DNA from 2 places in the Aneurinibacillus uraniidurans genome. Region 1 is predicted to be linked to the other one. Evidence: riboswitches for the same ligand, from Rfam matches in the RefSeq annotation. Region 1 holds a riboswitch; the other holds the start of a gene.
What was found. A riboswitch is a leader RNA that binds a small molecule or an ion and turns the genes downstream of it on or off. The one in region 1 is predicted to bind FMN.
Positions count from the first base shown of each region.

Region 2: linked by a shared signal. The riboswitch ahead of ribD (bifunctional diaminohydroxyphosphoribosylaminopyrimidine deaminase/5-amino-6-(5-phosphoribosylamino)uracil reductase RibD) and the one ahead of PO771_RS07935 (ECF transporter S component) in region 1 are both predicted to bind FMN.

Region 1 covers NZ_CP116902.1:1,573,267-1,588,894, forward strand. The annotation lists gene PO771_RS07900 (cysteine hydrolase family protein) at 1-281, shown strand, start outside; gene PO771_RS07905 (transglutaminase domain-containing protein) at 369-1,301, shown strand; gene PO771_RS07910 (FtsK/SpoIIIE family DNA translocase) at 1,439-4,018, shown strand; gene mscL (large conductance mechanosensitive channel protein MscL) at 4,029-4,502, shown strand; gene cbpB (cyclic-di-AMP-binding protein CbpB) at 4,530-4,976, shown strand; gene pepF (oligoendopeptidase F) at 5,483-7,390, shown strand; gene PO771_RS07930 (hypothetical protein) at 7,474-7,656, shown strand; gene PO771_RS07935 (ECF transporter S component) at 7,716-8,315, opposite strand; FMN riboswitch at 8,323-8,477, opposite strand; gene PO771_RS07940 (YncE family protein) at 8,610-9,608, shown strand; gene PO771_RS07945 (response regulator transcription factor) at 9,647-10,273, shown strand; gene PO771_RS07950 (sensor histidine kinase) at 10,277-11,698, shown strand; gene PO771_RS07955 (FixH family protein) at 11,711-12,124, shown strand; gene PO771_RS07960 (hypothetical protein) at 12,148-12,552, shown strand; gene PO771_RS07965 (YheC/YheD family endospore coat-associated protein) at 12,666-13,757, shown strand; gene PO771_RS07970 (GerMN domain-containing protein) at 13,838-14,470, opposite strand; gene PO771_RS07975 (LytTR family DNA-binding domain-containing protein) at 14,698-15,369, shown strand; gene PO771_RS07980 (succinyl-CoA:acetate CoA-transferase ScpC) at 15,576-15,628, shown strand, end outside.
Region 2 covers NZ_CP116902.1:2,629,457-2,645,084, reverse strand. The annotation lists gene PO771_RS13180 (methyl-accepting chemotaxis protein) at 1-1,126, opposite strand, end outside; gene PO771_RS13175 (GIY-YIG nuclease family protein) at 1,286-1,663, shown strand; gene PO771_RS13170 (peptidylprolyl isomerase) at 1,750-2,187, shown strand; FMN riboswitch at 2,330-2,476, shown strand; gene ribD (bifunctional diaminohydroxyphosphoribosylaminopyrimidine deaminase/5-amino-6-(5-phosphoribosylamino)uracil reductase RibD) at 2,672-3,787, shown strand; gene ribE (riboflavin synthase) at 3,772-4,422, shown strand; gene PO771_RS13155 (bifunctional 3,4-dihydroxy-2-butanone-4-phosphate synthase/GTP cyclohydrolase II) at 4,437-5,630, shown strand; gene ribH (6,7-dimethyl-8-ribityllumazine synthase) at 5,651-6,118, shown strand; gene PO771_RS13145 (site-2 protease family protein) at 6,226-6,900, shown strand; gene PO771_RS13140 (segregation and condensation protein A) at 6,919-7,662, shown strand; gene scpB (SMC-Scp complex subunit ScpB) at 7,677-8,255, shown strand; gene PO771_RS13130 (DUF3969 family protein) at 8,694-9,029, shown strand; gene PO771_RS13125 (hypothetical protein) at 9,423-9,635, shown strand; gene PO771_RS13120 (retropepsin-like aspartic protease) at 9,632-10,015, shown strand; gene PO771_RS13115 (outer membrane protein assembly factor BamB) at 10,136-11,305, shown strand; gene PO771_RS13110 (hypothetical protein) at 11,423-11,851, shown strand; gene PO771_RS13105 (hypothetical protein) at 12,179-12,601, shown strand; gene PO771_RS13100 (hypothetical protein) at 12,950-13,453, shown strand; gene PO771_RS19405 (nuclear transport factor 2 family protein) at 13,927-14,187, shown strand; gene PO771_RS19400 (hypothetical protein) at 14,227-14,469, shown strand; gene PO771_RS13090 (D-alanyl-D-alanine carboxypeptidase family protein) at 14,775-15,628, shown strand, end outside.

The DNA of each region.
Region 1 (15,628 bases):
GTAGTTCAATTATGTGGCTGGACAAAACACGATACAGCGCATTTTGTAATACTGGATTAGCAGACGAACTCCGAAAACGCAGCATCACAGAAGTTCACCTAGGAGGAGTTTGTACGGACATCTGTGTTTTACACACTGCTGTGGATGCATACAATCTCGGTTTTACGGTTGTCATTCATGAAGATGCTGTAGCAAGCTTTGATCCGGTCGGTCATACGTGGGCATTGAATCATTTCAAAAATGCACTTGGGTTTACTGTTGTGCATTCATCAAACAGATAGAAAATAAGAAAAGGAGTTTACTATCTTCTTGTAGAATCTAAAATTTGGGAACTTCATTTCTCGGAGGGAGAAAATAGGGAGGAAAAAGTGGGGATAAAAAAAGCAGCGGTACTGTTTCTTAGCCTGGTTCTGTTATTTGGAAGTGCACCGACTGCATCAGCGGCCGTAGAAGCAAAAAACCAAAAGGCGTACGAACAGCTCAAAACGGCAATCCACGGGCATCTTACCAATCGGGACACGAGTTTCAAACTCGTTTTTCAAGGGCCGGGGGTGTATAAAATAAAAGGACTTGTCGAACAGGCTCTTGAAGAGATTTATAATCAAGATCAATATTTATATCATTCGATGGAGAGCAGCCAGATAGGAGCGAAAGTAGGGTCTAATAATAAGGTTACGCTTTATTTTACGATGGAATATCAGACAACAGCCCAGCAGGAAGCATATGTAACAGAGCAGGTGAAGAAAATTACAGCTTCAATTATCAAGCCGAGAATGAATGCACACGAAAAAGTGCGGGCCATTCACGATTATATCGTTTCTACGGTGTCCTATGATGAAAGCTTGAACCGATATTCAGCGTATGATGCTCTTGCATCAGGCACAACGGTGTGCAATGGCTATGCACAGCTAGCGAACAGGCTTTTGACCCAGGCGGGTGTTGAGAACCAGATCATTAGTGGTGAGGCGTCAAGTGGGACAGGCGAGGCGGAACCACATGCGTGGAATCTCGTCAAATTAGACGGAAAATGGTATCACCTCGATTGTACATGGGATGATCCGGTGCCGGATAGGAAAGGATCTATAGAATACATGTACTACAATCTGTCTGATAACCAGATAAAAGCAGATCACACATGGAAGACAGACAAGTTTCCACGCGCCTCCACTTCATATATGCAGACACTAGCATCACTTCGTATAAAGGATGCGAATCGGAGTGAGTTTTATAAAGATATGGAAGCAGAAATTCGGGAGGGTGAGGCTCTGCGCCAGTACAGCCGTAATAGAGGGAATAAGTAGCCATGACGGTCGCGTTCTGCTGTGATATACTAGGCGTACGCATGTGCGTATAAATCGGTAAAAAAGGCAACTGTGCCCATTGGAGCACCGGCTGCCTTTTTGTCCGTGATGAATATATACAGTAAGGTGGTGGAGCAATGGCAGGGAAACGATCGGCGAAGAAGAGTCAGGGGCAGGCGAAGCGTAGCTTTGGAGAGACGATGCGGTACGAATTGTACGGCCTAAGTGTCATTACGGTGTCGCTTCTTGTTCTGCTTACCTTTTCGAATCCGAGTTGGTTTGGCCGATATGTGTCCTGGATGTTCCGCATTGCTGCCGGATCATGGGATTTTCTCATTCCGCTTGTTGGGATTGGGACAGGCATATATGTAATGGTGCAGCGCAAATGGCCAAATTTTCTCAGCCAGCGCTGGATTGGTATTTTTCTGTTGTTTTTTGCCGTGTTGATCTGGAATCATATGCTGCTGTTTGAGCAGGTGACGGCAGGCGGACGGTTTGCAGACCAGTCGGTGATTAGCGTGACGTGGGAGCAGCTGCTCAAGGAAAATGCACAGATTAGCGCAGGTAAGCCGTCGACAACGGATGTCGGGGGCGGGATGCTTGGAGCGCTTGGCTACGGACTATTTTCATCCGGGGTCGGTAATGCCGGAACAACGCTTGTTGTGGTGTTTCTCGTACTTATTGGATTGATGCTGACGTTTAACATTTCGTATGTACGCATTCTTGCAGCGGTGCGTCGCCTGCTCGGTGCAGGTGGGGTGCGGATGAAGGAAGCGGGAGAAGATGCGCTGGCATTGCTAAGTGAGCGCCGAGAACGACGCCAGCAGGAGAAGGAGGCACAAGCAGCTATCGAAGCGGAGTTCGCAGAGGAAGAGGAGAATGACGGTTCAGCAGATGAAGCGAAGCCAGGTCTATTCACACGCTGGATGGATAAGCGTCGGGCACAGGAAGAAGAACCTGCACAACCGAGCAGACAGGGGCGTACCCGTACAGAGCGTAAGAAAGTGAGCGAACCGGCTGTTCTGCCGGATATGGATGACTTTATAGAACCGCAGGAAGAGATTATCGTCGACCATTTTGCAGATCGTGCATATGGAGAAAATCATGTGCCGCCGTTTATGCCAGAGACGGAAGAGAAGCCGGAAGCGCTGTACACACCACCTAGCGAGCCGACGGTGCAAATGGCAGGGTCGCAGATGAAGGTTATGCTTCGGGAACGCACAAAGCTAGAAACGAAAGAACCACCGATGCAGCAGGCGCCTGTGTCCGATGTGTCGCTCGCGTTTGACGAAGTGGAGCAGATGAATCAGCGGTATATGATGCCGAAACTTGATCTGCTTGACCGAGGCAAAGGTATGAAGCCGAATGCATCAGCGAAGGATGCGCAGCATAACGCACAGAAGCTGGTCGCAACATTAGAAAGCTTTGGCGTGCAGGCAAAGGTAAGTCGCGTGCAGCAGGGCCCAACGGTTACGCGCTACGAGATTCAGCCAGCGATTGGCGTCAAGGTTAGTAAGATTGTGAATTTGACCGATGACATTGCGCTGGCACTCGCAGCGCGCGGCATCCGGATGGAAGCTCCTATTCCGGGCAAATCTGCGATTGGCATCGAGGTGCCAAATGATGAAGTGGCACTTGTGACGTTACGTGAAGTGCTAGAAAGCCTTGAATATCAGAAATCAGAAGATAAGCTTGGCATTGCGCTCGGTCGGGATATTTCCGGGCAGCCGATCATTGCAAATCTAGCTCGCATGCCGCATTTGCTTGTTGCAGGAGCGACGGGCAGCGGGAAATCTGTGTGCATTAACGGCATTATTATGAGCATTTTGTTTAAGGCTAAGCCATCAGAAGTAAAGCTGATGATGATTGATCCAAAAATGGTTGAATTGAACGTGTATAACGGTGTGCCGCATTTGTTATCGCCCGTTGTAACCGATCCGCGCCGAGCTTCGATGGCGCTCAAAAAAGTGGTGCAGGAAATGGAGCGCCGCTATGAACTGTTCGCGAAAGCGGGGACACGTGATCTGGAGCGGTATAATGAACAGGCGCACCGCGAAGGGATTCAACCGCTGCCGCTTATTGTGGTCATCGTGGACGAGCTGGCAGATTTGATGATGGTAGCACCGGGGGATGTGGAAGATGCGATCTGCCGTCTTGCACAGATGGCGCGTGCCGCAGGCATCCACCTCATTATCGCTACACAGCGTCCGTCTGTTGATGTCATTACGGGTGTGATCAAAGCTAATATTCCGTCACGTATTGCGTTCGGTGTATCATCAATGGCGGATTCACGTACGATTCTTGATATGGGTGGTGCTGAGAAGCTGCTCGGCCGGGGAGATATGCTGTTTTTGCCGATGGGTGCATCGAAGCCCGTGCGTATTCAAGGCGCTTTTATTAGCGATAGCGAAGTAGAGCGTGTGGTAGAATACGTGAAAGGACAGCAGGAAGCGCATTATAGTCCGGAGATGGTGCCAGGTGAAGAAGCGGAAGCGGCCTATGATGAACCGGAGGATGATATGTATGAATCCGCAGTCGAGCTGGTACGTGAGGCGCAGACTGCATCGGTGTCACTGATTCAGCGCCGCCTGCGCGTCGGTTATACACGGGCAGCTCGCTTGATTGATATGATGGAAGCGCGTGGTGTTGTGGGCCCGTACGAGGGCAGTAAGCCGCGTGAAGTACTCATTCCGCGCCACGACCCGCAAATTTCGTAGCAGGAGGTTTATGGTGAAGTTTGTTGAGGAGTTTCGTAAGTTTATTAGCAAAGGAAATATTATTGATCTCGCGGTGGGGGTCGCACTCGGAACTGCGTTTAATAAAATTGTGACTTCGCTTGTCGAAGATATTTTGATGCCACCGATTGGAAAAGTGCTGGGTGGCGTAGATTTTTCGGCTCTTTATATTAATCTGTCCGGTACGAACTATGCTTCGCTCAACGCTGCCAAAAATGCGGGAGCTGCGACGATTAATTACGGGGTTTTCTTGAACAACGTGCTTCACTTTTTTATTATTGCGCTGACACTTTTTATAGTGGTGCGTGTATATAGTAGAATCGGAGTGCTGCGCAAACAGGAGGAAGCGGTGCAGGCACCGAAGAAAAAGGAATGCCCGTACTGTTTGTCTGATATTCCAGTGGCGGCGGTACGTTGTTCGGCCTGCACGTCTCATCTGGAGCCAGTAGCTGAGAAAAGTATGTAACCTACGACAAAAGGGATGGATCGATATATGGGGAAACTAGAAAAAGCAGTCCGACCGGAAGAAAGTATTGCGGATCTTGTTATTCCAGGAAGCAAAGTAGCGATTGTCCAGGAAGGCAATACGCTTGAACACGCCTTGCTTGTACTTATTAAATCGGGTTATACTGCGATTCCAGTCTTAGATCGGGATTATAAGCTTAAAGGGTTAATCAGCATGCCGCTTATTTTGGATACAGCGCTTGGCATTGAGCGAATCGAGTTTGAGCAACTTGGAACGCGTCGCGTAGAAGAAGTGATGAATACGAAAGTAGGCTGGATGCGGGAGAGCGGAACATTTTTCCGTGGGCTGGAGCTTTCGATTAATCATCCGTTTTTATGCGTAGTAGATGAAGAAGGTGTGTTCAAAGGTATATTGACACGCAAATCGATTCTAGCCACGCTCCATAAACAGATGAAAAACGCGCCAAAAGAATAAAAGTGTGAAACCGGGGAATGCTATATAGGCATTTCCCGGTTTTTTTTGTAATCACATAACTTTGTGTGGTGGGAGGGAGAGAAGAGAGAAGCCGTTCGCTCAGGTATGTTTGGCAGGGGGGGATAAACTGCCCGCTCCAGGAGCCCGGCGAACTCGCCCGCAAAGAAAAGCCCCACGATGTTTCTTCATAGAAGAATTGCAGGTAAAGGCCCGTTCACCGTTCTTCTTCCGCTGGGGAACAAGCGTACAGACGCTCTCTTGCTTCCCTCTTCTCTCCCTCCCAAACAAAGTTTGGATTCAAAAAATAAAAATATAAAAACATGTGGAGCGAAGCCGTACAAAATTTGCGCTTGAGTGGAACTGCCCAACTGTCGGCAGGAGCGGACAGTCTTTGCTTCTTCGCAGAGCGTAACCAAGTGACAAAGCGACTTCCTTCTCCGCTCCTCCACTACATGTTGGGCTACTCCTCATCTCCCAAGCCAAAATTGAAAGGAGAACTACTTACTGTGAAACAACGAACCATGCAAACAATCAGCGCCATTATGTTAGCGCTTACTTCTGTTTCTGTACCGTCCTCAATTCCGATCCGGGTCGTTTATGCGGCAGAAACTACAGTTCCGTCATATCAGACACGGGACGAGATTCCTGACATGTATAAGTGGAAGCTTGCACAAATATATGCGAGCCACAGAGCTTTTGAAGCAGATGTGAAAAAGGCAGAGAAGATGGCAGGCGTGATCGCATCGTATCAGGGCCAGCTGGCTTCGTCTCCACAGAAGATGAAGCAGGTGCTAGATCAGTATGTAGTGATGGCGCGGATACGAGACAAAGCATCACTATATGCGGGTGCTGGACTTGATGTACATACATCTGATTCGTCCTTGCAGGCGCTCTCAGATCGGGCAAGCAATATGAACCGATTCATAGGAGAAAAGACAGCTTGGATGACCCCGGAGATTGTAGCGATTTCTGATGAACGTATGAAAGCATTACTTGCCTCATCTGATCTTGCTCCATACCGCCTTTTTCTTGAAGACGTGCGTCGGAGCAAATCGCATATTTTATCACGCGACATGGAACGGCTGCTCGCTCAGACGTCTCCGCTTGCCGGAACTGCCGAGTCTGTATATAACATGCTGGTCAAAGATATCAAATTCCCGTCCATCAAAAACGAAGCAGGTCAGGATGTTCCGTTAACTCGTTCTAACTATGTGTCGTATCTCGAAAGTTCCAATCAATCTGTTCGTCGCGATGCGTTCCAGACATACTACAGAACGCTCCAAGGATTTCAAGACACATTTGCCCAGACACTAGCTGGCCAGGTGAAGGTGCATAATGCGTATGCGAAGGCGCGTCACTATAATAGTGCGCTTGCTGCAAGTTTGGAAGCGAATAACATCCCTGTACAAGTATACGATGAACTCATTGCAACCGTTCATGAGAATTTACCGCTCTTGCATCGGTATGTAGCTTTGAAGAAAAAAATGCTTGGTGTGCAGGAGCTGCATATGTATGACATGTATACGTCAACCGTGCCGCACAAGGAACGCTATATCCCGTACGAGGAAGCGAAACAGATTGTGCTAGACGGTTTGAGCGTTCTCGGGGAGGATTACACGACTGTACTGACGCAGGCGTTTGGGGACGGATGGATCGATGTGTATTCAACCGCTGACAAGCGCTCTGGAGCTTATCAGACCGGGGCGTATGATACGCATCCGTATGTGCTGCTTAATTACCAGGGAACAGCCGATGACGTGTCGACCATTGCTCATGAGCTCGGTCACGCGATGCAGACCTATTACTCCAACAAAAAGCAGCCATATATTACGGCAGGCTACCCAATTTTTACTGCGGAAGTTGCCTCTACATTGAATGAGCAGCTACTGTTTAAAAGTCGCTATGCCAAGGCAAAGACAAAAGAAGAAAAAATGGTATTGTTGAACGGCTATCTTGATAATTTCCGCAATACTTTGTTCCGTCAGGCACAGTTTGCAGAATTTGAGAAGCTTCTGCATGAGAAGGAACAGGCTGGTGAGTCACTAAACGCGGAAGCGATTAAAAAGCTGTATGTCGATCTTAACCAGAAGTATTATGGAAAAGCAGTTGTCAATGACCCAGAGATTGCGATGGAATGGGCGCGTATTCCGCATTTGTACTACAATTTTTATGTATATCAATATGCGACGAGTTTTGCTGCTTCCGCTGCACTTGCTGGACAAATTGAAACAGAAGGAAAAGTGGCTGTTGAGCGCATTCGCACGAAATTCCTGGAGGCCGGAAGCTCAGCGCCGCCGCTTGAGGTGCTAAAAGCAGCCGGTGTTGACATGTCTACTGCCAGACCTGTACAGGAAGCGATGAAGCAGTTCGAGCGAGCCCTTACGGAAATGGAAGAACTGGCAGCACAAAAATAATAAAAAATTTCACTTTCCCCCCACAAATGGGAAAAGAAACACGAATTATATGGTACAAAAAACATACGGACAGGGTGAATGAGATGAATCATGTAGACATGTATAATGCAGGGCGCATAGAGCTGCACGTAAGCTCCGCTGATGAAATGTACGAGACGATGACACGATTTCACATGACATACCCGAATGCGGTATTTGAGGATCTTGAATACATAGGCGTGGAGAATGGCAGTCTCGCCATTAAACTTTCCTACTCTGTAATATAAAGCAACATTACAAAAAAGGAGCCTCCTGTTAACGGAAGCTCCTTTTTGTATTGGATATCTCATTGTGAGACTGTCTTAATCGTAGGGCGAAGTCGCTGATAGATCGGGTACGTAATAATGGCTTCGATGATCCCTTTCATCAGGTTAAATGGGAACACCGCATACAGAATCAGCGCCCACAGGCTAGTAATGCTAGAATTAGCTGACTGTGACCAGGCCACAATCTCGGGTACGGACTTGCCAAGCAGTACTCCATAAGCCGGGATAAAAATAAAGTAGTTCGCAATCCCCATCACGCAAGCCATAACGATCGTGCCTGTAATCGTACCGACCCAGTAGCTAAGCTTGCTCTCGCGCATGAGCTTCATGAACCAGACCGAGACGACGACGAACGTACTACCAGCAATAAAATTCGACAATTCCCCGACGCCCATACTGTCCTGACTATATAAAATTGCATGAAGGACGTTCTTAAGTAATTCTACGATGACACCCGCCAGCGGCCCAAACAGTGTGGCTCCGACTAAAGCTGGAATCTCGCTAATCCCAAGTTTAAGAAACATGGGGAAAATCGGTAGCGGAATTTCTATGAACATCAATAGAAACCCGATTGCAGACAGCAGTGAAAGCACTGCCATTCGGCGTGTTTTTCCTCTCATTATGAAGTTCTCCCTTCTTCCATCCAGACTATACTGTCGGTCCCGGAATTACACCGGGTCAGCCGGACGCATACGATTTGCATCCGGGTCGCGGACTGCGGAACGAGTAAGAGGTGTTCCATCACCGCCGGTCGGGAATTACACCCTGCCCTGAAAGGAGTTGTGTTTTTGTTCACAACCTATGTAGAACTATGCCACGAAAATAGAAAATCGTCAATACTTCACATATTTCACACAATTTTTTTTTATAATGAATGTATTATGTAATGGAAGTGATCATAAGGAGAGAAAATCATGAAGGGAATACAGATGGCATGTCTGATCGGTATCATGTTCTTTCTGGCCATCGGTGTTACAGGCTGTGGATTTCGTTCGTTTGCAGCGGTTCCACTCGAAGACGATGTGCTCATTGTAGCGGGCACACAGTCTCGTACTGTTTCATTTTTGCAGGCGAATACGGGAGAGGTCATAACCGAGTGGAAGCCTCAATTTGCATTTAATCGGATGCTTCTTCTGCCCGATCACCACAATATTCTGCTCTATCATAAAAATGAAGGACAAGCACATGTCATTGATATGCGTGATGGAAAGGAAAAGGCGGTCTGGAAGATAGGGACTGGCATTGTAAACGCGGTTGCGTCAACGGATGGACAGACGATTTATCTGGCAGATCGGGATCATGGCTTACTGCGGTTCTACGGACTCGATGGTCAGGAGCGGATGAAAGTAAAGGTTGGTTCGTACCCGCTTACGATTATTCCGGACCCGAGTGGAAAATGGGTATACGTATACGATTTGCATGAAGCGAAGGGATATACGGTTGATGCGAAAGTCGGGCATGTAACGCGTACATTTGCTACGAATGAATCACCAATGGGTGGTCTGTTTATTCCGAAGCAGCAGGAGCTGTGGGTAGGTGGACATGGTGAGGGAGACGTGCCGGAAGAATCTATTACAGTGCTGAATGCTATGACCGGCCAGAAGCAGGGGAAAATACAAGCACCCTCAATGCCGGTTGATTTTGTACCATATAATGAAGATACAGTATTTGTGCTCAGTCATGGATCGAGTACATTGCGGCGCATTCGAGTCACAGACCATGCCATAACCGGAACGCTGCCGCTCGGTACGAGTCCGTTCGGAATGGCGATGGGGCGAGAGAAACTGTATATTTCCAGCTTTGAGGGCGGTCAGGTGTATGTTGTCGATCCGAAGCAGATGAAAGTGAGCAAGACAGTGCGGGTCGGTGGCGGGCCGATGCAGATAGTTGTACGGGAAGGTGGGCAATCGTGAGTCAGTTTTCAATATTGGTGGTAGATGATGAAGCACCGATGCGTGAGTTAATCGCCATGTATTTGATAAAAGAAGGCTATGAATGCGTGGAAGCAGAAGATGGAGAGGAAGCACTCGCACGACTTGTGGAACGCAGGTTTGATCTGCTTGTGCTTGATGTCATGATGCCGAATATGGATGGGCTTTCTGTATGTATGAAAGTGCGGGAAAAATCGGATGTGCCGATTATTTTTGTGACGGCACGAGGGGATGAATGGGATAAAGTAAACGGCCTTAAGATTGGGGCGGATGATTATATTGTCAAGCCGTTCAGCCCGCGTGAGCTCGTAGCCCGAATTGAAGCGCTACTGCGTCGTACGCATCGTCAGGTGGATGACATTGCAAGCATCGGTCCGCTTGAGATGGACATTAAGGGGCACAAAGTGCGAATTAATGGCATTGATTTGTTCCTGACATTAAAGGAGTTTGATTTGCTTGCCTGCTTTACTCGCCATATTGGACAAGTATTAAGTCGCGACCAGCTTCTCGAGATGGTCTGGGGCTATGAATATTACGGCAATGCCCGTACAGTCGATACGCATGTTAAAACGCTCCGCATGAAGCTTGGAGAGTATGCAAGTCTCATCCAAACCGTCTGGGGAATCGGCTATAAGTTTGAGGTGTAAGCAGTGAGAGGATTTACGTTAAAGCTGAATCAGCGGCTGTGGCTGCTCATTACATCCGGCATTGTGTTCACCGTACTGATGTCGTATGGGCTAACAGAATATTTATATGAAAAGTTGTATGTCCAGCAGGTTGAATCATCTCTGCGCTATCAGGGAGAACAAGTGGCCGGGATGTATAAGGGAGGACCGTTGACGGCTGCGTTTCGCCAGCAGGCGGAAAAGTTTAACACCGTATCGGGAGCAGAAATTTATGTAACGGAAAATCAACGTGAGCTGGGAGCCTGTCTGCCGTTTGAAGTGGAGTACAATGCCCTTATTACCGAAGAGGAGCGGAGCCGACTGTTAGCGGGGCAAACGGTAAGGAAGATCGGGTACGAAGAGAAGTTTGGTCGGAAGATTATGGCGGTAATTGTGCCGCTTTTAGATGGTAAGCGTCTGGCTGGGATTGTGTATTTGTATGTACCGCTTGCGACGATTACAGAGGCGTTCAGTGAAGCGCGTTATATTGTGCTGGCGACAGGCGGTCTGTTTATTCTTGTTTCCATGTATGCAGGTTTGCAAATCGTTACCCGTCTGACAAAGCCGTTGCGGGCGATGGAGGCGGCGGCAGGGGAGATGGCACGGGGCAATTTTGCCGCCCGTGTCGATGTCGGGATAACAGATGAAGTCGGCAGGCTCGGTCATGCGCTCAATCATATGGCGTCTGAACTTGCGGAAGTGGAGCAGCAGCGCAAAGAATTTCTCGCCAATGTGTCACATGAACTTCGCACACCACTTAGCTACATCAAAGGATACAGTGAGGCGATGATTGAAGGGGTTGTACAGACAGAAGCCGATAAGCAGCGATATGTCACGCTCATTTATCGAGAAGCAGGTCGTATGCAGCGGCTTGTGCATGATCTGCTTGATCTCGCACGCCTTGAAGGAGAGGCGTACCCGCTTGCGTTGATGCCGCTCCCGCTTGCCCAGCTGGTAGAAGATACACTGGCAAAGTTTTGTCCGTTTCTTGAAGAAAAAGGAGTACGGTTGACGATGGAGCTTGATCCCGATATGATCGTTAAGGGAGATCAGGATCGACTTGAACAGGTGATTCACAACTTGTGTGATAATGCGCTGCGGTACCTACCGGAAAATGGTCAGCTTACGGTAACCCTTATGAAGGCGGAAGGTGGACGTTGTCGACTCACGGTAGAAGATAACGGACCGGGCATTCCGCAAAATGAGCTGGCTCGCATCGGCGAGCGGTTCTACCGTGTAGATAAAGCACGTAATCGTCGAAATGGCGGAAGTGGTCTTGGATTATCGATTGTGCGGCAGATTGTTCATCTGCATGGTGGAACGTGGACGATCGAAAGCACCGTTGGAGTTGGCACAGTTGTGTCGATTTACTTGCCGTTGTATGAATATGAGGAGCAACAATCGTAAGGAGTGGGACGTATGATGAAACAACATGTATGGATTAGACGAGTATTGCTACTTGTCTTTCTGCTGGTAGCGCTCGTTGGCTGCTCAGCAAACAATACGCAAAAGCCAAGTGCGAATGCGGAACCTGCACCGATTGAAGTGGAATTCCAGACGAAGACATGGGCGCCAAAAGTTGGGGACACGCTGACATTCAAGTTGGTTGTCACACAAAATGGTCAGCCTTTGGACAAGCCGGACGACGTGTATATCGAACTTTGGAAAGACAAGCAGCGCGAAAACCATGAGACTGTTAAGCCGAAAAAAATTGGAGCAGGTCTATATGAATTGACACAAACGTATAAGGAGCCAGGCACTTATTATTTGATGTATCATGTCGAAGCAGGCGAAGTACATGAGATGTCAAAACGAAAAGTTGTCGTGGAGTAAAGAAGCTGTCCCGAAGCCAGAACATGGCAAACGGGACAGCTTTTTTTGTTGTGAAATCGAAAGTGTGGGGGGCGGGAGCGGGAGAAGGAAGGAGCCGTTCGCTTCGATACGCTTGCGGGCGCAAAGGTTCGTTCGTCGTTCTCCCTTCGCTGAGTAGGCGCGTACAGGCGCTCTTACTTCTCCCACTCCCCGCACAACGTTTCGATTTACAAAAAACATGTGATGCCGGATTGATGGTTTTCGTTCAAAAAGCGGGATCGGGTGGGGCAGCGGAACGCCTGTATGCGACTTCCCAGCGGAAGGGGGCAGGTGAACGGGTTTTTGCCCACAATGCTTCGATGCAAATACATCGCGGGCTCTTTTGTGGGCGAGTTCGCCTGACACCTGGAGCGGACAGTCCCGACTTCATAGCAAGCATACCTAAGTGACGAGGCCCCATCTGATCCCCCTTCGCCCATCCTTGCATTCAGCTTTCGCATACAAGCACCCGCCCTTTTGCTATCTCATACTGTATAGAGGAAAGCAGACAAGGAGGCGTGTGATGAAAGTTCCGTATGTAGGCGTCCTGCTGAATCGGGCAATGTATAAAGGGATTCCAGCAGGAAAGACACAGACCGAAGTCCTTGCGTTTTATGAAGAAGGAGGCAAGCTGCATGGTCTAAAACCGTGTTATTTCCGGCTGGAGGACGTACAGCCTGGCAAATCGACGTTGTGGGCATACGTTAAGAAAGGCGAGAAATATCGGCGGATGATTGTGCCTGTGCCGAAGGTGATTCATAATCGGGCGCTGTATTTTTCAAATACAGAGAAAGGGAAGCTAAACAGTTTGACGAAAGACAACATTATTGTGTTTAATCGCTGGAACCGTTACAGCAAACCGTATGTTCAGGACTTATTGTGGAGCGATGCTCTTCTGCGTCCGCATCTCGCTTATACAGTGCGAGGGACCGTAGAGAATTTGCAGATGATGATGAAGAAATATCGTCAGTTATTTATTAAGCCGAACAGCGGGAGCATTGGATTTGGCATCATGCGTCTGGCGCGTCAAAAGGATGGCTGGCGGCTTTCGTATGCTGTATATGAAAACAAAAAGCGAATCTGGCGCAATCTAGATTTTAAAGGTCAGATCCCTGCTTTGCTTCGGACGAAGCTGCGTAGTGGAAAGTATCATATTCAGCAGCAGCTTCCGCTTGCCACATATAAGGGAAGACCGTTTGACCTGCGGGTATCTGTGCAGAAAGATGCGACTGGGCACTGGCAGGTAACGGGGATGGTAGGGAAGGCAGCACCGCAGGGTCGATTTTTAAGCAATGTTGGGCAGGGGGGACGGGTATATCCGTTGTCTGTTTTGCTAACCGATCATCCGAAATTAGAACGTAAAGCGGTCGAGAAAGCAGTAGAGATGTTTGCGTTACGTGTAGTGTATAAATTGGAACGTTCGATTGAAGGTCTGGCAGATGTGGGGCTTGATATTGGGCTGACAGAGGGAGGGACTCCACTTTTCATTGAATGCAATGGACGGGATCAGAGGTACAGCTTCCGCAATGGAAAAATGACCCGGGAGTGGAAGGCAACGTATGCCAACCCGATAGGATATGCACGCTATTTGCTTAGCCGTGCGCGTGAGGAGTAATCATGAATACCTCTCTAAAAGAAGAGGCTGCCCCGTTGCCATCTTTCGGCTATGGGGACAGCTTCTGTTCTTTTACATCATTATTTTATTTGCGGTACATTAGATAGAGTAAGCGGATCGATTGGAGTGGAAGCATCCATGTGTCCAAGGATCGTGTCTGTTTCCTTACCATCGAGGACAATTTTTGCATTCTTGAATCCAAACTGGCTCATGATCGTAGCGATTTGCTCCATAAGGAATTGTTCGCCCGTAGACCCAAGATTGGCAGCTTGCTTAACATTGGACGATAAGCTAACGATCGCTGTATGACCATCCTTTTTCACGGATTGAATCTCAACACTAGCTGGGAGCAGGCTGACAAGTTTTTTGCTTTTTGGACCGTTTTGCCATGCTTTTAGCGCGAGCAATGGAAGGTCGTCTTTCTTCTCATAAGAGATGGTATGTGTTTCTTTATATTCGGTCATCAAATTATCATCGCTGAATACAAGCTCGACAGTTTTTTTCTGAACAGTTGGTTTATCGGATTGTACAGGCTCAGTTGCTTTAGGGGTTGGCTGATTTACGGCTCCCTCTGTCTGTGTCTGAGTTCCGTTGGCCGGTACATTTGTAGTCGTTGGTGCTGGCGCATTTGTTGGTGTACTGGACGTATTTGTGCAGCCAGCCAGTCCGATTGTTACAGTCGCAGCGGCGAGTAAAGCATAAGGTAAACGCATAGCGTAATCCTTCCCTTCTGACATAATACTTGCTGTTTATATGATCTTATTGTTACATAATACTTTACCACAAAACACCTGCATAAGTCCTAACTGGTAAAAACAGTTTAGAGAATAAAAAGAATGCACAAAAATGTACGAAAATACTCGTTTTTTATGCCGAAGAGGGGCAAAATCAAGTATAGTGTAGATATAAAAAAGCAATACGATATACAGGAGTTGAATGTATGGATCAATCATCGGTGCATTCGATTGTTCAAGCAATTAGCCAGACACTTCCACAGGAAGCCTCGATTGCCATTGCAGACGAATCGAAATTTATTTATTACCAGCCGAGTCGGATGATCGATTTGAAGATCAAGCCGGGAGATATAGTGAAAGAAGGAACTCTTACACGCCGAGCCTTGTCGGACAAGCAAAAGCTTGCTCAATATCTTGAGGAGAGCGTATTTGGCGTGCCGTATTATGCGATGAGCACCCCAATCATTACACACGGGCAGGCAGAAGGATGTGTGACGACGATTTTTCCGTCTTCTATCCAGCAGATCGACCGCTCGCTGCCGCGTCATCATTTTTTGATTGGACGTGGAGAAGATCGGTGGATTCCGATTCCGCTGTTTGATATTCAGTTCATTGAGTCGGATAAGGGAAAAACATTTTTGCACACGGAGCGCGGCGTGTATTTAAATAAATACAGCCTGATTGAGCTTGAACGACTGCTGCCATCTGATCGATTTATACGGTGTCACCGTGCCTATATGGTAAATGTACATTCGATTATGGAGATTCACCCGGATTTTCATTCTACGTTTGTACTTATTATGAATGACCCGACACGGAGCCGCGTGCCAGTTAGTCAGAAATATGCCAGTATGTTCCGACGCATGCTCGGCTTTTAGAGAGGAGGACCATATTCCTTCTCTTTTTTTATTGGATTTTTTCTGGGATTTTGAAAGGGTTTTATCGTTATTTTTTCTGTTTTATCGTTAAAAATTCTGCTTTATATCGAATATAAGGAGCTTATTGTACGGGCATGCTATCGTTAATGTATAAATAATTTAAAAAAAATAGATAAAGAGAATCGTTTTAGTGGGAGGCTTTACTAATGTTTTCTCAACGAATTCGCAACGAAGAATTACTCAATCGTCTTGTTACAGC
Region 2 (15,628 bases), 1.1 Mb from region 1:
CGATTTCATTCGAACGTTCGCCCAATTCCTTGATCTTTTGTGTAAAACCTTCGACCGTTTCGCTTATGGAATTCATTTGTTCAACCGTCGTTTGGATCGCCTGATTTCCTTCCATAGCTTTTTCGAGAGCATGGGTGGCGGTAGTAGAAACATCTTGGGTGCGAATCGAAATTTGTTGCACACGACTAGACATCTCGTCGACGATTTGAGATGTTTCTTCCACACTTTGTACCTGTTTATCCGTACCTAATGCTAATTCCTCAATTGTTACCGTAATATGTTCGGTTGCCCGATGGGTGTGTTCAGAACTTGCTAGCAGCTCCTCTGCAGCGGTTGATACTTGATGAGAGGAGTCGCTAATGGTTGAAATGGTAGAACGCAAATTTTCAATCATCACATTGACTGAACTGGATAATTCGCCAATTTCGTCTTTTGATTTTATTTCAAGAGGTTGCGTTAAGTCTCCATTGGCGATCGTTTTAAATTCATTTTGTAACAATTCGAGAGGTTTAATGGAACGTAGTAAAAGAACCATCACAATCAAACCAAAAATTACGGATGCAGGAACAAGAGTCCGTAAAATGGTATTCGCTACAAAATTACTTTTATTTATTTTGTCTAAATCCATAGCAGTATGCTTGTCTATTAATTCCACCGCTTTGTTAATAGTCGGATCCATCGTTTTCTTTCGCACATCTCGCTCATCGGTAAGATGAAGTTGAAGGGCTTTATGTTTATCTTTTTCATACGTGTTTTTAACTACAGTACTTACTTCTAGAAAGGCATGGATACCGTTCTCCAGATTCCCGATGGCTTCACGTTCATCCGAGCTTAACTCTCGTCCTTTAATAATGGATAGATATTCTTTGATATCCGCTATCTTTTTTTCGGTCTCATCTTTGAACTGGCTGTCTCCTGTAAGCAAATACGCCCTTTCATCATTAGAAATCCCTACAATTCTATATTGGATATTTTTCAAGTAATACCGTACATCTTCTCTGTTTTTTAAAACATTGTTATACGAGACTTGCGTTTTTTCGTTCTCTATAACCGCAAGAATCCCCATACTCACGCTGAAAATAAACAGCATGCTAATTCCCAAAATAAGCTTTGTCCTGATTTTCATCCTTACGTACACTCCTCTAGTATAATAACAGTAACACATAGGCAAATTGGGCTCATGATAACAGTTACTATCTTAATGATTAAGTAGGGATTTTCATATGTATTTACAGTTAATTTTATGTAATATTTTCATGATATTAGGCAAGGGATGGTAAGGAAAATGAATGTGAGAATCGATGAACAGCATACGCTGTATCATGTTAAGGCGTATTTGCCAAGTGATACAGAGATTACGGTTGGAAAGCTCGGGACATTTCTGTTCGTGCGTGGATTGTACGTATATGTTGGAAGTGCGAAACGAAATATTCGAGCCAGGGTAGAGCGGCATATGCGAATGGAGAAAACGATGCGCTGGCATTTTGATTATGTGCGTCCGTATATGGACGTTGTCGACGTGCAGACGTATTCTGGTGCGGAAGGTGAATGCGAACTGTTTGCCCGGCTCATGGAAGAAGCAAAGGGAGAAATTCCGGTGCGAAGATTCGGTTCTTCTGATTGCCGCTGCCCGGCGCATTTGTTTTTCGTCGGAGAGGACTAGCAGACGTTTTCTTTTTCGCTGTGTATAGCGTATAATCGAGGAGTATAACATATACATACTTGATTGACTGAAAGGGGTACTTACATATGAGTAAATACGCTGTTATTGATCTTGAAAAAGGCGGCCAGGTAAAAATCCTTCTGCACGATGGAGAAGCACCGGGTACAGTAGCTAACTTTGAAAAACTTGCAAACGAAGGCTTCTACAACGGTCTGACATTCCACCGTGTTATCCCGGGCTTCGTAGCACAGGGCGGATGCCCGCAAGGAACAGGGACAGGCGGCCCTGGCTACACAATCAAATGTGAAACAGCAGGCAACCCGCACAAGCATGAGCGTGGCGTTCTGGCTATGGCACATGCTGGTAAAGATACAGGCGGAAGTCAGTTCTACATCACATATGATGCGTTCCCACACCTTGACGGCATTCACACTGTATTCGGTAAAATTGTTGAAGGCATGGATTATGTAGATGCGATCAAGCAAGGCGACGCAATGAAAGAAGTTAAAGTAATCGAAGAGTAATGTTATAGAGGGCTGTATTAGTTTTTATCGTATAAAAACTAATACAGTCTTTGTTTTTTCTTACAAGTTATTATTCTTTTCTAACTTTTAATGTAGACAGACGCAATCTCTTGCTTTATACTGAACGTACATTTTCATACGTAATATCCTTCGGGGCGGGGTGAAATTCCCGACCGGCGGTGATAGGGGCATCTGTCCCTTCAGTCCGTGAGCTGCGGTTCGTCTGAACCAATGCTGACCCGGTGTGATTCCGGGACCGACAGTATAGTCTGGATGGGAGAAGGATCGATCTGGTATTGGGCACAGTACCAGCTGTTTTTTGTTGATGTCATGCGCACAGGTTTATTTGGCGTGGGGACGAGCAAGAGATAGCATGTGTATTTGTGCTACCTGAATATCGATATATCTTTTTTCTGATAATATGCCCTGAAAGCGGTGATTCGCTTCAGGGCTTTTTTATGTTGACAGAAGAGGTGAGGGACAGATGGGGCATGATACGTATATGAAGCTGGCGCTTACGCTTGCGGAAGCGGCGCGTGGACAGACAAGTCCAAACCCGCTTGTCGGCTGTGTGCTTGTCCGTGATGGAGAAATTGTCGGGATGGGCGCACATTTGCGGGCAGGAGAAGCGCACGCGGAAGTGCAAGCGCTCCGTATGGCAGGAGAACGGGCACGTGGGGCCACTGCGTATGTAACATTGGAGCCGTGCAGCCATCACGGGCGTACCCCGCCGTGTGCGAATGCGTTGATTGCGAGCGGTGTTGCATCTGTCGTGATTGCATCGTCTGATCCGAACCCACTTGTGGCAGGTCGAGGAGTGGCTCGTCTGCGGGAAGCAGGTATTTCCGTAACCTGCGGTGTGTGTGAGGAAGAGGCGAAGAAGTTGAATGAAGTGTTTTTCACGTATATTACGAAAAAAAGACCGTTTGTGACGATTAAGACGGCGATGACACTCGATGGAAAAGTAGCGACACAGACCGGAAGCAGTCGCTGGATTACGGGTGAGGCAGCGCGGCTGGATGTACACCGGATGCGGCATGAGCATGATGCGATTCTTGTCGGGGTAGGCACGGTGATTGCGGATGATCCACAGTTGACGACTCGACTGCCGGAGGAAAAAGGCCAGAATCCGGTGCGAATTGTACTGGATACAGCACTTCGCATCCCGGAGACGGCACGGATGCTGACAGACGGGGAAGCGCCGGTATGGGTGTTTACGACCGACCGTGCCGATCAGGCGAAGCGGACGGTGCTTGAATCGATGGGGGTGCGCGTTTTTTCGACCAAGATGACGCAGCGAGTTCATATTGAAACCATGCTTGGGATACTTGGGGAAGAAGGAATTACCTCGCTTCTAGTCGAGGGCGGCAGCGAGGTGAATGCTTCGTTTCTGGCAGCAGGTGCGGTAGACAAGCTGATCACGTATGTAGCCCCGAAGCTTGTGGCGGGCCATCTCGCCCCAACACCGTTTGGCGGAATCGGAGTGGAGCAGATGGCAGATGCAATTGATCTGGCAGATCTCAAGATGGAGACGGTCGGAGTTGATCTGAAAATCTCCGGGTATCCGGTGTGGAAGGAGCGGCCATGTTTACAGGATTAATTGAAGAAGTTGGAGCGCTTGCGAGTATTCGGCGTGCACCAGAAGCGGCGGTGCTTGCGATTCGAGCGCAGACCGTACTTAAGGGAGTAAAAATAGGTGACAGCATTGCAGTTAACGGTGTATGTCTGACCGTGACATCCTATACACAGGAGACATTCACCGCTGACGTCATGCCAGAGACGCTTGCGCGTACCGGACTTGGTCAACTTTCGCCGGGTGATCCAGTAAATCTGGAGCGGGCGCTTGCGGCAGGTGAGCGGTTTGGTGGACATTTTGTATCCGGGCATGTAGACGGAACGGGCACGATTGCATCCCGCAAGCCGTATGGCAATGCCGTTTTGTTTGAGATTCAGGCACCGAGTGCGGTTTTGCGCTACATCATCCCGAAAGGCTCCGTTGCCATTGATGGCATCAGCCTGACGGTTGTGGCGGTAAAGGACGATACGTTTACCGTATCTGTTATTCCGCATACGCTTGCGCAAACGGTACTGATGCATAAGCAGGCCGGAAGTGCAGTTAATCTGGAGTGCGATATGATTGGCAAATACATCGAGCGATTTTTGACCTTCCGGGAAGAGAAGCAGAAGAAGAGCACGCTGACGGAATCTTTCTTGTCGGAGCATGGATTTCTATAGAGGAGGAACAGCGGATGTTTCATACAATTGAAGAGGCGCTTAGCGATTTGAAACAGGGCAAGCCGGTTATTGTTGTCGACGATGAAGACCGGGAGAATGAAGGAGATTTTATCGCACTTGCCGAGCAGACAAATGCGGCCATGATTAATTTTATGGTAACGCACGGGCGCGGGCTTGTATGCGTGCCGATTACAGAAGAGCGAGCGGCAGAGTTAGAGCTTGCCCCGATGGTCGGACAGAATACAGATCGTCATGGTACAGCCTTTACTGTATCGGTAGATGAAATGACGACAACAACAGGTATCTCGGCGTTTGAGCGGGCACATACCGTTCAGGCATTGCTGCAAAAGGGAACGAAAGCGGAAGATTTTCGCCGACCTGGTCATATTTTCCCGCTGGTGGCTCGTAAAGGCGGCGTATTGCGTCGATCTGGACATACAGAAGCGGCGGTTGATCTGGCTCGCTTGTGCGGGGCGTATCCGGCAGGGGTGATTTGCGAAATCATGAATGAGGACGGCACAATGGCACGTGTGCCTGATCTGGCGGTATTAGCCGCTGAACTTGATTTGAAAATGATCACCATTGCGGAATTGATTCGCTATCGGATGAAGCATGACACGCTTGTTCAGCGAGAGGTAGACGTGACGCTTCCATCTGAATATGGAACATTCCGTGTGGTTGCGTATACGAATGAAGTGGATGGCAAGGAGCATCTTGCGCTTGTGAAAGGCGAGATTTGTGAAGATACGCCGACACTTGTGCGTGTCCATTCGGAATGCTTGACGGGTGATGTATTCGGATCACTGCGCTGTGATTGCGGCCCGCAGCTCCATACGGCACTCGCGCAGATTGAAGCGGAAGGCAGCGGTGTTCTGCTATATATGCGGCAGGAGGGACGCGGGATTGGACTCATTAACAAGCTGCGCGCGTATCAGCTGCAGGATAAAGGATATGATACGGTCGAAGCAAATGAGAAGCTCGGATTCCCGGCGGACTTGCGCGACTATGGAATTGGTGCACAAATTTTAGCGGACTTAGGTATTCGGCAGATTCGGCTTCTGACGAATAATCCGCGCAAAATTAAAGGGGTTGAAGGCTACGGACTTGAGGTAGTCGAGCGGGTACCGATTCAGATGCCAGCAGGCGAAGCGAATGAACGGTACTTGCGTACAAAACAGCAGAAGCTTGGTCACTTGCTTCACTTATAAATGAACTGGGGGAATAGATGATGGCAAACGTATATGAAGGAAATCTCGTTGGAACTGGATTAAAAGTAGGGATCGTAGTCGGTCGTTTTAATGAATTTATTACGAGCAAGCTGCTCGGTGGGGCATTGGATGCACTGAAACGTCACGATGTAGCAGAAGATGCGGTAGACGTTGCGTGGGTGCCAGGTGCATTCGAGCTTCCGATTATCGTGAAAAAAATGGCCGAGTCTGGCAAGTATGATGCGGTAATCGCACTTGGCACAGTCATTCGCGGTGCGACGCCGCATTTTGACTACGTGTGCAGTGAGGCGGCAAAAGGAGTTGCGGCAGTCGGCATGAACACAGGCATTCCAACGATTTTTGGTGTACTGACGACGGATACGATTGAACAGGCAATTGAGCGTGCGGGAACGAAAGCAGGTAATAAAGGCTGGGAAGCAGCGGCAGCGGCAATTGAGATGGCGAATCTGACGCGTGCGTTTGGATAATGAATATTGTTTTTGATGATTGAAGTGAAATCCCTGCTGTCGCATATAGCGAAAGTGGGGATTTCATTTTTACAGAACAATTGTCGGGTATGCGGGCGTATGATAGAATGAATTGCAGTTTACTAGGAACGGGGGAAAATGGGTTGTTCAATTTTGATTTGAATACGCTTTTGTTCCGCATTATTGCGTTTGTGATCGCGTTTACCGTGCACGAATGGGCCCACGCATTTGTCGCGTATAAGCTTGGCGATCCGACCGCCAAAAACGAAGGGCGATTGACGCTGAATCCGATCAGCCATGTTGATCCATTCGGAATGCTTCTTATTTTGTTCGGGCCGTTCGGCTGGGCGCGTCCGGTACCGTTTAATGCGTTTCATTTCCGAGGAAATCGTCGACTTGGTGTCGTCTGGGTATCGCTTGCGGGACCTTTAATGAATTTGTTGTTGGCGTTTCTGTTCATGGGGGCGATGTGGGTGCTTGCCACTACGAATATAACGGCTGCGTGGCCGGATTGGGCGACTCGACTTGTAGGAGAAACAGTAAAGTGGAGTTTTATGATTAATGTAGCGCTGTTTGTGTTCAACATGCTGCCGATTGCGCCGCTTGATGGCTCGAAAATTTTACGCTATTTACTACCGCATCGTTTTGATCGGTTTTTTGATAAAATTGAACCATACGGAACATTTGCGCTTCTGCTGCTCGTTTTCCTGCCGGGACTCGGGTTCTTGATCTATCAGCCATACAAATGGGTGATGGGGGCGATGTTGTCCCTTCTTGGCTAATGGAAGGAGGCGCTAATTGTGGCAGTTGATATTAAATTAGATACGTTTGAAGGACCACTTGATCTGCTGCTTCATCTAATTGATCGGGCAGAAGTCGATATTTACGACATTCCAATGGTTGAGCTAACAGATCAATATATGAATCACCTGTATGTCATGCAGGAGTTACAGATTGATGTCGCAAGCGAGTTCCTGGTGATGGCAGCTACGCTTCTGGCGATTAAAAGCAAGTTGTTGCTGCCGCGCCGGGAGGAACCTCTGTTTGACGACTGGCAGATGGATGAATACGAAGAAGAGGACCCGCGCGAAGAGCTTGTGCAGCGGCTCCTCGAATATAAAAAGTACAAGCAGCTCGCAGAAATATTTCGTGAGCGGGAGCGTGAACAAACGCAAGTCTTTACCCGTCCGGCAGAAGATTTGTCTCACTTCATTCCAGAAGAAGATCGTGCCATCTCGAATGTGACGATTTATGACCTGGTAGATGCGCTGCAAAAGGCGCTTAAGCGGGTGGAACGTGGGGGACAGGAGAGCAGTGTGAAGGTGCAGCGAGACGAGATCTCGATTGGGGACCGAATGGATGAGATTCGCACGAAGCTGCACCGTATCGCAAAGCCCCTCCCATTCTCGGAGCTGCTTGCAAGTGATACGTCCAAAGTCGAGATTGTGACGACTTTTCTTGCAATTCTCGAGCTGATGAAGACACATGATATTGTATGTGAGCAGAGCGGATTGTTCGAAGAGATTATGGTGTCGGCGATGTAGGAGGATACGGCATGATAGATGTGGAACAGCTAAAAGCGATTGTAGAAGGGCTTTTGTTTGTTGCGGGTGATGAGGGGATGGAGGCGAAGCAGCTTGCGGCGATTCTCGATCTCGAACTGCATGAAGTGACAGCGTTGATGGACGAGCTGAAGCAGGACTATCAGGAACAGCAGCGCGGCTTACAGATTGTTGAGGTTGCGCAGGCGTACCAGTTTACGACTCGCCCGGAATACGCGCCATATTTTGAGAAAATGGTGCAGAGCCCTTCGCATGCGAGCCTGTCACAGGCAGCGTTGGAGACGCTGGCGATTGTGGCGTATAAGCAGCCGATTACGCGGGTGGAGCTTGAAGAGATTCGCGGGGTGAAGTGTGAGCGGGCGATTGCCAGGCTGACAAGTAAGAGTTTAATCCGCGAAGTTGGGCGTGCGGATACGATCGGGCGGCCGATTTTGTATGGGACGACAAAAGAGTTCCTCGAATATTTTGGGTTGAGAAGTCTTGATGAGCTGCCACCGGCACCGGAGTTTCCAGTTGAAGGAGACGAGATGGCCGAGGAGGCGTATTTGTTTTATCGTAAGGATGAGACACAATAAGTTTTAGATATGTAGCGATGAAATCATAGGTTTTGAGAATAGGCTGTAATTTTTAGGAGCCGTCTTGCAAGTCGTTTAACTACGAGGTGTAAGGCGGCTTTTTTGTTCTTGGGTATATTCAGAGGGAGCGTTTGAAGATACTCAGGGGACGGGTGAACTTAAACAAATCTATGATTCAATTAAGAAATCACCGAATTACCCAGAAGGTTTTAAAGGGGTACAAAACGGAACAAGAAAAGTTAATATCAATAATATGGATGTATTGGACGAACTTAGAAAAGTAGAAGCGGGGCAGTGGAAGAAAGTATACAAAGACGGATATGATGCAAAGGGGAAAAAGATTTCAATCCACTACTTTGAAAGTTCAAGTGGTAAAGTCTTCAATGTGAAGGTTAAGTCTGGTTGGAGTAACAATTAAAAATCGTATGGAGGTAAAAAATGCAATTGCAATTAGGGATAAGTGAGAAAACCGAAGTTGAACGTATTACGAGTATAATAATTATTGGACTACTTACAGGGTTAGAGAAAGGCTCAATAAGTATCGAGGAAGCTGAGGGTTATCTCTTCAACCCCTATTCAGTTGAACGATTAGAAAAACTCGATATTTCATCTGAGATTATTGAAATTATCAAACTAGGTTGTGAACTGGAGGATATTGAGAGTCTACTACCAGAAAAACTACCGAGAAACATCCAGTTATTAAAAGAGCGAGCGATATTATTACTAGATAGTATTCCTAGACCAGAACTGCCAACAGAGAAATTGATTAAATAAGTGGTGGGGGCTACCCAGTGCCGAATGAATTGTTTTCTCCGCTACTAACAAACATAACCATAATTATGCCAGTACAATATTTCTATGATTTTTCTGTACGTACATCATCACATGTCTTGAAATATATAACCTATTCCTCGTTTGCAATCTTTTCATTTCATCCTCAATATGCTCAGTTCTTACCGTTCTGGTTTTCAAAATCATGACCTTCGTTATCTCTCATTTCTCTATAAATTCATATTTTATACAATAATTTCAGTCGTACAACGACAACTAGGGTGAGCAACATAATAAGATTCCATTCGAGAGAATTGCAACTTGACATAGAGTCTCTATGGGCATGACTATACCGCTAAGAACCAAGCTATAAGGCCTATCAGGACGAGTGGGATTGTGTTTGAAGCTTTGAAAGCCCGTTCCGAGGATAATAAACGGATTGTAGATGATCTGGCTGTGATTGACCGCTATAAGGACTCAATGGATGCGCTACAGCGCTATACAGCTCTTCATAAGGAGAATCCAGAGCGAGAGTATTATTTCTCCCATACGTCCCGTGAGGACCTTGATATTAGGGAGAAGAAAAGGACAGGGTTGCGCAGAATATGATCTCCATTACAATAAAATACGACCTGCCGTTTGTTGAAGCGACTGTGACGTTCCATGGTCAAACAATAAAGTGTGAAAATGTTCTGCTGGATACGGGTTCGGCAGGAACAATATTTAAGGTGGATAAGCTTATCGAAATCGGCGTGAAGCCTGAGCCGAATGACATGACGCATACGATTTATGGGATAGGCGGTGCAGAATTTGTGTATTCCAAAACGATAGACGCAATCCGAATAGGTGATGCGAAGCTTAGGAATTTCGAAATTGAAATTGGGGCCATGGATTATGGACTGAAGCTAGATGGAATCATAGGATTCGATTTTATGCGTGAACTTGGGCTTGTGATTGATATAAAGAGTATGAAAGCCCATTATGAATAGGAAAATTTATTTATCCCCCTCCTCACTGCTGATTAGCATTGGTGTAGGGGGATTTTTGTAAACTATGTTGTATTTAATATAAAAAGAGGCATCTATATTTTGTAAAAAGGGGGGCTGATTATGTGTGAGGAGAAAGTGAACAACTTTCTTTTTAATCAAAATGAAGGGATAGGAGGATTTCAAAATGGGAAAATCGATGTTCGTGCCGTTCAACCTGTTACAGTAAATTGGACTAGGCAGTCACGTTTTATGGGGCCGAACAACCCGGGAATAAAATGGGAGCTTGAATTTAATGACGAAATTTTCTGTTCCTCCCCTGTTGTAGGTAGAGAAGATACCATATATTTTGGGACAGCTTATGGTTTTTTGTATGCGGTTCAATCAGATGGGAGTATCAAGTGGAAACTAAATTTAGGAAAAAGTCTAGAAACCCCCGTAATTGCTGAAGATGGTACAATTTATATTGCAACAATAGGGGACTTTGAATCGAAAAATCATAATTTATATGCTGTAAGTTCTGAGGGAATTGTAAAGTGGAGTTTTAAAATCGATGATTTAGCCACTTTTTCTCCCGTAATAGCAAAGGACGGAACTGTGTATGTAACGACTGATGGCCCTAAATTATTCGCTATATCCCCAGATGGGTCTTTAAAATGGATATATAAAGGCGAAAGGGGATATTGGTCGAATCCGGTTTTGAGTAACGATAATACAATATATATCGGTTCAAGGAACAATTTGTATGCTATCGATGAAAGAGGAAAGGAAAAATGGAAAGTAAGTATAGCTAGAGGCTCAGACAATGCTTCACCAGTTATTACAGATGATGGAACACTTTTATTTAGTGCATATGATAATCAGGATGATCGTTCCAAGTTATATGCCGTAAATAGAGATGGAACAATTAGGTGGATTCATACGCCAGATGAGGTAGATATCGTTACACCACCCTCTTTAGGGAAAAACGGAACAATCTATGTTGGAGGAACATATTTCGAGTTAATGGCAATTGGTTTGGATAATTCCTTGAAATGGAGTACAAAGGTGGAAGGATTTCAGGTTGGTCCTTCTTTAATTGGAGCAGATGGGGTTATTTATGTTGGTACCTATAACAATGTGCGTAGGCCTGTATCAAAAGTGTTTGCCATTCATGAGGATGGAACAAAGAAATGGTTGATTAGCATTAAAGGTGAAATGACTTGGCCGGCATTAGGAGATAAGATGATCTATGTTTTGCTGGGTGACTTTAAAAGTAAAACTAGTAAATTAGTAGCCATAGGAGAGAAATAAGAGTACGAACGGGACATGTATACTTTGATATATGTTTATACGAGCCATATTGAAGGGATGCAACCCTTATTTCGGGAAAAATAAACGAAATATTCAAGTATATTATGAAAGTATGGGATGAATTTGCAAGAGAATAAAATAAAAAGAATAGAGAAAGTTATAGGGTGGCTAAGTGCTAAAGTCTTGGTAGAAATGAGAATGGAAAAAACAATCAACAAAGGTTGGAACAAAGCGTTTTACTTTTTTGTAGAGGAGTATTTTAGGCTGATTTCTACAGAAAAGGTTATTAGTTTTCCAGTTGTACGTACTTTATATGAACATATTCGTTATATAACAGTAGAATTTGATTATTTTTGGGAACTATCTTTTCTTGCAGATGAATTTTTGAAATTAAGAAATCTTTTAGTAAGTAACTTAGATAGCGGTGAAGAAAGAAGAAATAGGGGAGGAACGGATGAAGAGGACATACAATTATCTGAAATAAGTACGGCTTTATGTCAAGAAGTAAATAAGCTTATGCAGATCATTGAAGAAGGAAGCAGATAAAATGACGATAGCTTTAAAGAATTATCTAATCAGTTTATAAAAATGAAGGAAGCTACTATTGATCTATCTAAAATTCCTAAAGATGTAGTAGTTGATTTGTTATATATTAATTATCAACCCTTGCTGAAGTCGAGCTACTTTGATCAATTGCGAAAAGATACAGATATAAATACTGAAACAGATGAGTTTTTTAAGCTTTATTCCGAAATTGATGGCTTTATGTTGGATTGTTTGATAGTGAATTTATAAGGATAATTATAAAGCGATTTGAGATATGCTATTGAGCATAGTGGATGATGATTAAAACTGTAAACGGAAGTGATAACTATGTATAAGTCGTTATTAGTTATCTTGGGTATTTTGAGTGTGTTAATCCTTCATAAGGTTTACACTTACTATTACACTCCGATAGAAATTAATTTACATGAGATTTTACGTTTGCAAAGTAATGAGACTTACGAAGGTTACTGGATAAAAGTCGATGAAAACAACATTAGTGTATTAAATAAATATTCGATTTCATGTCCACAGACCGATTTTCCAAAAGAAAATTTAATACTTTCTTTTGGAAGAGAGATGAAGAGTTTAAGTTATAAGCGTGGCGAAAAATTGGTTTATAATGACTTTAAAGGATTTGTAGTATATAAAAAAAAGTTAACTCCCCACACTATTTATCTATATAAAATTACAAAAATAGACGTTAATATGGATGAACTCTCTAAGACTGATGGAAGTAGCATAGAAGAATAATCTTACTAACTCCTCAAAATGAGCAACAAACCCGTCTGGGGTTTCTTTTTGCCTTTGTAACTGTTATGGCGGCTAATGAAATAACTGAGGATCGTAATGGAAGGAGTTTTGCACAAAGTTGGGTGAATCAGACTGGTGGTTCCACTATTGCAGCTACAGATGGTAAAACAACTTATGAATATATAAACAAAGATAGAGGTTTGGCATAGGATTTTACGGATAGTATCGATAGACGACTAGTCGACAATATAGATACTAGAGATAGCAAATACTATCCAATATTGGATACTGAAACTTCTAACGTATTTTGGAAGACTTTCACCAAAAAATAATATTTGGGAGGGACAGATGTTAAAGAGAAAATTGAGGTGGGTATTTGTTCTTCTAGTTCCGGTAACATTTATTTGTATTCAAGAATTACCAGTTAAACAGGCAATATCACCTAAGTTTGACTATATTCCTAAAGGAGAAATCCCTCTGGGTGAAATTGAAATTATCTGTGAACATTCTGATACATCGGGAGCTGATTGGCTAATACTTGGTTATAATAATCATTTATTTCCTTCTGCTAATGGTTATATGTATGTTGAAGGCGTAGATCCAATGAATGAGTTGAGCGAGAATATAACCATTTACGATTATGTTACTGAAAGAGACAAAAAAAATAGATTTGTTATTAAGGGAGTGTTAGAAAAGAGGGAGGGTCCTGATTATAATGAATACTCTGGAAATTTGGTTCTTGTTTCGAAAGGGTGGGAGATTGTTTCTCCGATAAGTAGAGGGGATGATATTTTTAGACCTTTTGCTTTGAAATCGTATCTTACCAAAGGAGATTTTAAATCATCAGAGTAGGTGGATTACTTATATAAACAATAATCTTGTACAAACCGGCGTTTATCTAAAATGCTCCCTTGCGAGTATAAAGTCTTAATAAGCCCCAAGTTTGAACAAAAAGCAATGCACAACCTTAGTTCGAGAATTTATCGGACTAAGGTTTTTTACGAATTATAGTAATGTTAAATTTAATAGAATTTGCTGTATCTCAAAGGATACGTATGAAGGTGCCAACGGCAATGTTTTTCTCCCCAAAATCGCCGGTTTAAAATTCCCCAGAAGACTCTACGTTGAGAAGTCTGATTCATTATGTGGTTAAAGGTGAAATTTTAAATCATTATTTTGGCGAACAATTTATTGGATCGACTGTTTATCTACCTACTCAACATGCTATTAAATAGTGGTATCCTCCTTCGTATAAAATAAAAAAAACGAATAGATAACCATTCCATGTCTTCAGTGATAAGAGCTTTAGAGGAGGCCGGCTATTATTGAAATCGAAAATACTGTTAACGTTAGGTATTCCGTTGCTGTTGGTAGTTGTAATTGTAGCATATCTTACTTTGCCTTGGCTTTTCATTCTAGTACACATCCAATTACAACCAAATCCTCCACGTCCTGAAATCATATATGGAGAATTTCCGTTTCGTTTGGAATATGAAATTAATGGGCAACGCAAGGTTATTGAAAATATACTAATATGTGAATTTGATGGTTTTGGTGCAAATGAAGGGATAGGGAAATTTCTCTAGCGGAAACAGAGGTTAGCTAGTGGGAATGAGAGGATAACCTTGCTAAAAGTCAACGATACAAAAGAAATATACTTTGTTCCTGGGAGTGCAAAATACTATATGGGGGATTCAGACTCTAGGGAAAATGATAGCGACTTTCCAAATGCCTCCTATATTGAAAAAGATGGTAGAATTACTACTGATGGATCTATCTACTCAGATCAATTACTTAAGGAATACCATATAAAACTGATAGGTTGGCATGATAGCCAACCAATTAAGAATAATTTCTCTAAAAAGTAAGGAATCGACTTATTCCTAGCAAGACCACCTTGCGACTAACTATCGTAGGGTGGTTCTCTTTTTGTCTGCTGCTGTTGGAGTTTGAATTTCTTATCGTACTTTTTCTTCGTAGTCAGACAACTCAATGTAGAATGCATTTGTTTTATTTTTGCACTCTCGGTTCTCTGTGTCCAAAATTCAGTCTATCACCAATTCCTCTCTTTCTCTCCCACCAAATCCGCTCAATTCCACAAAATAGTCTTAAACTCGACCCTGTCCCATATACATATCTACTAGGACAACCGATAACGGTGCGGATAAGGGGGATCGGAGTGAAAAAGCTCGTTTTACTACTACTTACCATAATCACATGTCTGCCTATGGCAGGCGTATCAGCAGCGCCAGATGGACCGCCAGCGATCTCGGCTGAAACAGCGGCGCTTATCGATGTAACGTCTGGCCGAATCATTGCCGAAAAGCAAGGTGATAAACGGATGCGCATCGCCAGCCTGACGAAGATTATGACCGCGATCGTAGCGCTAGAAGAAGGCAACAGTCAGGAGATTGTAACGACACCACCAGGTGCCTATGCCAAAGAAGGGTCCTCCATTTACTTAAAGCGCGGCGAAAAAATGAAAATGGAAGACATGCTATACGGTCTCATGCTTCGTTCTGGCAATGACGCGGCAGTTGCCATTGCCGAGCATGTCGGCGGATCGGTGGACGGATTTGCCCGCATGATGAATGAGAAAGCGCAGTATATCGGAATGCGCTCCAGTCATTTTACAAACCCGCACGGACTCGATGACAGCGACAATCATTATTCGACTGCTAATGATATGGCACTTCTGACCGCGTATGCGCTGCGCAACCCGGAATTCAAAAAAATCGTCTCCACTCAGGTCAAACACATTCCGTGGGAAGGGGAGCAGTGGGACCGTAAGCTGCTTAACAAAAACAAAATGCTCCGCCTGTATGAAGGAGCGGACGGGGTGAAAACCGGGTATACAAAAATCGCGAGGCGCTGCCTTTCCTCGTCTGCGACCCGAAACGGTCAGCAGCTTGCTATTGTTGTGTTGAATGCGCCACAGGACTGGAACGATTCGATGAGCTGGATGGATTACGGATTTGCGAATTATCCATTGACTTCGCTCATTCAGGAGAAAGCCCGTCTCGGAGA